One region of the Clostridium sp. CTA-17 genome, then DNA from elsewhere that is predicted to be linked to it. Evidence: riboswitches for the same ligand, from Rfam matches in the RefSeq annotation. Region 1 holds a riboswitch; the other holds the start of a gene.

Region 1 (3,220 bases):
TTTATTTTTAGCAGCTTGTACAGAATTATTAGCTGCATCTCTAACTGAATCAATATTAAGTTGTGGTATTAATTGATTCAATGTGCTAACTGCACTTTCAAGTTCATTAATTGATGAAGATGAATTTATAACTGAAACTGAATGAGATATTAAAGACATTTCATTTTCTTTAATTACCTCTAAAACAGCCTCTTTTTGTCTGTTTAATTCATCAATTTTCTTTTGTTCCTCAAGTTTTTTGCTATCTAAAGTTTTAAGAGATTCCTCGGTTGAAGCTTTCAATTCTTTAAGTTCAGCTTGATCTCTCTCTAATTTTTTAATATCACTATTAAGAGAATCTTTTTGCTCATCTAAACTTTTTATAAGATTTTTATCTAAAGCTGCAACTCTTGCTAAAGCGTCTAATCTTGTTATTAAATCTGATAAGTCTTCAGATTTAAGTAAAAAAACTATTGGATTCATAGAATCCTTGCTTTTATACATGGCACGCATTCTTTTACCTAAAACAGATTGTTTTTCATCTATTTCAGTTTTTAAAGTACTTACTTTACTTTCTGTTTCTTTTAAACTTTCTTCTGTATCTTTCATTTTAGCTTTATTATCTGCTAACTTAGCATTTAATTCTTCGATTTCATTATTAAGTTTTGACACTTGAGAGTTAAGTGAAATAACTTCATTATCTAATTGTGAATATTTTACTTTGTTCTCCTGTATAGTAGATTTCTTATCATTTACTGTATCAGCAAAAACTACATGAGTAGCTGAAATACTAATTGCCATAGCAATTAACGCTGATAAAATTCTTTTTTGCATAAACTACACTCCTTTAGTTAAACTGTCCACAACTTAAGAGCATTTCATCATATATTACTGAATTATAACATAAAAGTCAAATGTAACACAAATTTAACCTTTAAACATTTAAAATATGGTAAGAAAAAATTAACAACTTAATTATACTACAAATATAGAAAATAAGAAATTTACCCTATATTGAAATAATTAAGATTATATATTATAATTAAAAAAAATAATATTTTATATTTTTAGGTTTGATTTTAATTAAAAGGGAAAGTGGTTAAAGTCCACTACAGCCCCCGCTACTGTGATAGGATACAAGTTTCTATTAACCACTGATTATATAAATTGGGAAGGGAGAAATGAGGATAAGCCTTAAGTCAGGATACCTGCCTAAGAATCGTAAACTAAGCTTCGGAGGGAAGAGATTAGTACTTATTTGTTCATAATTTTGAGGAATAATTACTTTGATTTGTAAGCATCTGTTCTTTGTAGCACAGATGCTTTTTATTTTAAAATTTTAGAGGTGAAATATGAAAAAAGCTATATTAGTAGTAAGTTTTGGAACAAGTCATTTAGATGCGTTAAATAATTCTATAAAAAAAATAGAAGATTCAATACAAGAAAGTTTCAAAGAATATGATATTTTTAGAAGTTTTACATCACATATGATAGTAAAAAAACTTAAAGAAAAACATAACATGGAAGTATTATTTCCAGAAGATGCTTTAAAGAGTTTAGCCGAGGAAGGATATGAGGAAGTTATTGTTCAACCACTTCATATTATTCCAGGAGAAGAGTTTGATTATATAAAGCATATGGTAAAGGAATATGAATCATGTTTTAAAAGGATAGAGATAGGAAGACCAATATTCCATTATGAAGGTTTTGAATCAGGTCCAGATGATTATTCATATTTCGTAGATACAATGAAAGATTTAATAGAAAAGAATTCTCCATGTGTATTTGTTGGACATGGTAGTGCTCATCCATCCAATGCTGTTTATGGATGTTTACAATCTGTTTTAATAGATAAGGACTATGAAGATGTTTTTGTAGGAACTGTAGAGGGATATCCTAATTTCTCAAATGTATTAAAGAAAGCTAAGAAGAAAGATATAAAAGAAATAACAATAATTCCTTTAATGGTTGTAGCTGGAGATCATGCTAAAAATGATATGGCTTCAGGTGAAGAAGATTCATGGAAGAGCAGATTTGAAAGTGAAGGAATAAAGGCTAATGTTGTCTTAAAAGGATTAGGGGAATACGAAGAGTTTGGGAATTTATACATAGATAGAATTAATGATGTTATTAATGGTACATATAAAGGACTTGGAGAAACTAAAAAGAAGAAACATAGAAGGGAAATGAAATAATGGATTACATGAAAAGCCCTATGGGAATTGAAAAAAGAAGTTTTGAAATTATAGGTTCTGAAATGCATGAACATAATTTTTCAGAAGAGGAATTACAAATAGTAAAAAGAGTTATACATACTACTGCGGATTTTGAATATCAAGATTTAATAGAAATAAGTGAAGGTGCTATAGAGGCAGGAGTTTCTGCTCTAAAGAATGGAGCTAAAATATATACTGATACAACAATGGCTTTATCAGGAATGAACAAAAGAGCATTAAAAGAATTAAATGCATCAGTTGAATGCTATGTTGGATTAGAAGAGGTATTTAAATTAGCTAAAGAAAAAGAAATAACTAGATCAATGGCAGGAGTTGAACTTGCAGCAAAGGAAAATGTAGATATATTTGTTTTCGGAAATGCTCCAACTGCCTTATTTAAACTTAGAGAACTTATTAAGGAAGGAAAAGCTAATCCAAAGCTTATAGTAGCAGTTCCAGTTGGTTTTGTAGGGGCTAGTGAGAGCAAAGAAGATTTAGATGAACTTGGAATTCCTTATATAAGAGTTAAGGGAAGAAAAGGTGGAAGTACAGTAGCAGCAGCTATAATAAATGCATTACTTTATATGAATTATAAAAGAGATATGTAATAAAGAAGGTAATCTAAATGTTTGATATGTATATAGAAAGTGGTGGAAAGAAACTTAGATGTGGATACACTACAGGGTCTTGTGCAGCAGCTGCTGCTAAAGCCGCCACTTATATGCTTTTTAATAAAAAAGACATAAGTGTTATAGAAATAGATACTCCTAAAAATATAAAACTTAATTTAGAAATACAAGATATACAGGCTAATAAAGATTCAATTTCTTGCTCCATAGTAAAAGATGGTGGAGATGACATAGATGCTACCTCAGGTCTTGAAATATTTGCAAAGGCAGAAGAAATTGAAGAAGGCTTTGAACTATGTGGAGGAGAAGGCGTTGGAGTAGTAACTAAAGAGGGTCTTTTTGTAGAAAAAGGACAACCTGCCATAAATCCAGTACCTAGAGAAATGATAAAAAAAG
Region 2 (3,220 bases), on a different contig from region 1:
ATCCATTCTGGTCCTAAAGTTTGTGCATTATTTTATGTAGAAGAATATTAAAAGAAACTCCTAAGGGAGTTTCTTTTTTTTACATAAATTTTCTTACTTAAAGAAATAATAATTTTGACTAAAAAAATAGGAGGACTAAAAATGAAATTAAAAAAAACATTTAAAGCTTTGGCTTTGCTTTTAGGAATAACTTCAATAATTGCTGGGTGTGGTTCAAATAATTCATCAGCTTTAAAAAAAGTAGATGTTATAGAAAAACAAGTTTATAATTTTGCCTTAGTAAAAGATGACTTTTCTAATGAGGAAAATTATTTTACTGATTTAGCTGTAGATGGATTAGAGAGAATAAAAAAAGAATATGGTGCTAGAATAGAAGTTTTTGATACTAATTCATCAGAGGATTATGAGAAGAGGCTTAGAGAAGCAGCTCAAAATAATGACTTAACTTTTGCTTCAGCCTTTAAATTTTTAGAGAGTTTAAATAATGTAGCTAAAGATTATCCAGATAAAAATTTTGCTATAGTAGATACTGTATCAGATCTTCCAAATGTAAAATCCATAGATTTCAAGGATGAACAGGGTGCTTTTTTAATGGGAATAATAGCTGGTAATACTACTAAAACAAATAAGGTAGGTTTTATAGGGGCAATAAAGGAAGAATTAATAGAAACATTTTTATCAGGATTTATGGCTGGATTAAAGGTTTCAAATGAGGAAGCATATAAAAATATAAAAGAAGGAAATTTAGTTCAGTATGTTGGGAATTTTAATGATCAAAAGAAAGCAAGTGATATAGCTAAAAAAATGTATGATGAAGGAGCAGATATAATATTTGAATCAGCTGGAGAGGCAGGAGAAGGAGTTTTTAAGGCTGCTAAGGAAAAAGGAAAGTATGCTATTGGAGTGGATATTGATTGGGCAGCAAGATTCCCAGAATATGCTGATGTTATATTATCATCAATGATAAAGAATCTAGATGAAGCAGTATATACTACAGCCAAGGAAGTTATAAATAGTGATTTTAAAGCTGGACCAAAAAATAAGATGGAAATAGGGCTTAAGGATAATGGAATTGAGGTGGCTAAAACAACTAGTAATTTAGTTTCTAAAGAAATTTTAGATAAAGTAGAACAATATAAAGAAGCTATTATAAAGGGAGAATTTAATGTGCCAGAAACTTTAGATGAGGTTGAAAATTTTAATATTAAATAAAAATAATAATACATAGGTTGACAAAATGTATATAATTATGTAATTATAAAGTGAAAATAAAATAAGAGCATTAGGTGTTTATTGACTTAATAGGGAAAGTTAAAAACTGCAGCCCCCGCTACTGTTGATAAGGACGAGAACAAAGGACCACTGTGATAAATAGTCATGGAAAGGATTGTTTTAGGATGATTTATTAGCCAGGAGACCTGCCTAGTATGCTATTCTTATTGTTTCGGAGGGAAGCATTATATAAGTTTAAAAAGTATGTAAATTATTTTAACTGGTGGGGAGAGTTATCCTTACCAGTTTTTTATTTGAAAGAATATTTACAGAAAGAATATGTATAAGCTTTTCTAAGGGTTAATTAGAAATAAAAATTTCTAAATTAACATTTTATTTAACTCTATTTAATTAAGCATCAATTATTCTAAGGTTATACAAAGATATTAGATTTTAGTATAATTATGAAAAATTGAAATTATAATTTATGTTTTATTGGGTATGAAATTTTATTTAATATTAAAAGTATAACTTGCTAGTTAATAGGTGCCTTATAATTTAGAGAGAAGGAAAATAATATTAATTAGGAGGGTAAAATAATTATGAATTTTACTAAGGAAAAAAAGAGATTAGATGTTAAGAGTTTATGTTTTTCAGCTATACTTATAGCAATAAGTGTTATATTAGCTAACTTTCCTATATTCTCTAGTATAGCATTAGATTCTATGCCAGCTTTTGTTGGAGGAATAATAATATCACCTGTAGTTGGTGGGATAATAGGACTTTTAGCTCATTTATTTGTAGCTTTAAGAACAGGATTTCCTTTAAGTTTACCAGTACATATTTTAGTAGCATTAGAAATGTTTGTTGTTGTATACATAACATCAATAATATTTAATAGAGGAAAAGTTGTTTTAGCAGGAATTGTTGGTACTCTTTTAAATGGAATAGTATTTACTTTAATAACAGGAGTATTTATGTATTTTGTTTTAGGAGGAATGAATCCAATAGACTTTTTAAAACTTTTAGGATTACCACTTACTTTAGCAAGCTTAGTTAATATAGTTGTAGCATTTATAGTAAGTAAGGGACTAAAAAATGCAAATATATAAGTTTAGAGACTTAACTGTATTAGAAAATGAAAAAAATAAACTAGTAATAGCTTGCGATAGTTGTGGTGGAATTGGTGAAAATGAAGCAGATTTTGTAAAAGCCAGTAATGAGATTGTATCATATTTCTCAGCTAGAGTATGTCTTTTTGAGCTTTTAGCTTTTAGAGCAAAACCATTAGTAATAGTTAATAATTTGGGTATGTCTATGAATAATGGGGGAGAAAAAATAATACAAGGCATTAATAGAGCCATAAAAGAGTATAATGCTGAGAACTTTTTTGAAGAAAAATCTAATTTATCAGAGTGTGTAACAGGAAGCACAGAGGATAACTTTAAAACTCTTCAAACTTTTTTAGGATTAACCATAATAGGAGAAAAAGAAGAAACATTAAAGGTTAATTTTGAAAAGGGAGATTCCATTTGTTTATTAGGAATACCTAAAGTTGGACAAGAAGTTTTAGAGGATATAAATAATAATCTTGGAGAAATTGTTACTTTTAAAGATTTTAAGATTTTAATAGATGATAAGAGTGTTAAAGATATATTACCTATTGGATCAAAGGGGATTATTCACGAAATAAGTGAATTAGAAAAGAGTAATAAAATAAGGATAAACTTATCCTATGAAGGCGATTATTTAAGAAAATCAGCAGGACCTGCTACAGCTTTATTATTTATTTGCAAAAATAATTCTTTAGAAGATATAAAGAACAAAATAAAGACTTCTATAATGGAAATAGGAAATATTATTTAAATTAAATATAAAAATAGTAAGGGCATTTATCAAAGATTAATAAAACTTATGAAATATTCTTAGAATCAGTAGATTTTTCTAAGAATTTTTGTGAGAGTTTTATTAAAAATTATTTTGGTATATGCCTTTCTTTTATAATTAG

Evidence for each region. Region 1 has a riboswitch for cobalamin ahead of ACYUCG_RS04225 (sirohydrochlorin cobaltochelatase). Riboswitches for the same ligand answer to the same signal wherever they lie in the genome.
Region 2: linked by a shared signal. The riboswitch ahead of ACYUCG_RS06205 (ECF transporter S component) and the one ahead of ACYUCG_RS04225 (sirohydrochlorin cobaltochelatase) in region 1 are both predicted to bind cobalamin.

What each region holds. Positions count from the first base shown of each region.
Region 1 covers NZ_BAAABF010000001.1:959,012-962,231, reverse strand. Annotated here, with positions in the region: gene ACYUCG_RS04230 (3D domain-containing protein) at 1-813, opposite strand, end outside; cobalamin riboswitch at 1,032-1,209, shown strand; gene ACYUCG_RS04225 (sirohydrochlorin cobaltochelatase) at 1,332-2,174, shown strand; gene ACYUCG_RS04220 (precorrin-8X methylmutase) at 2,174-2,803, shown strand; gene cbiD (cobalt-precorrin-5B (C(1))-methyltransferase CbiD) at 2,821-3,220, shown strand, end outside.
Region 2 covers NZ_BAAABF010000002.1:400,950-404,169, forward strand. Annotated here, with positions in the region: gene ACYUCG_RS06195 (DegV family protein) at 1-51, shown strand, start outside; gene ACYUCG_RS06200 (BMP family lipoprotein) at 142-1,212, shown strand; cobalamin riboswitch at 1,268-1,440, shown strand; gene ACYUCG_RS06205 (ECF transporter S component) at 1,815-2,324, shown strand; gene ACYUCG_RS06210 (hypothetical protein) at 2,311-3,078, shown strand.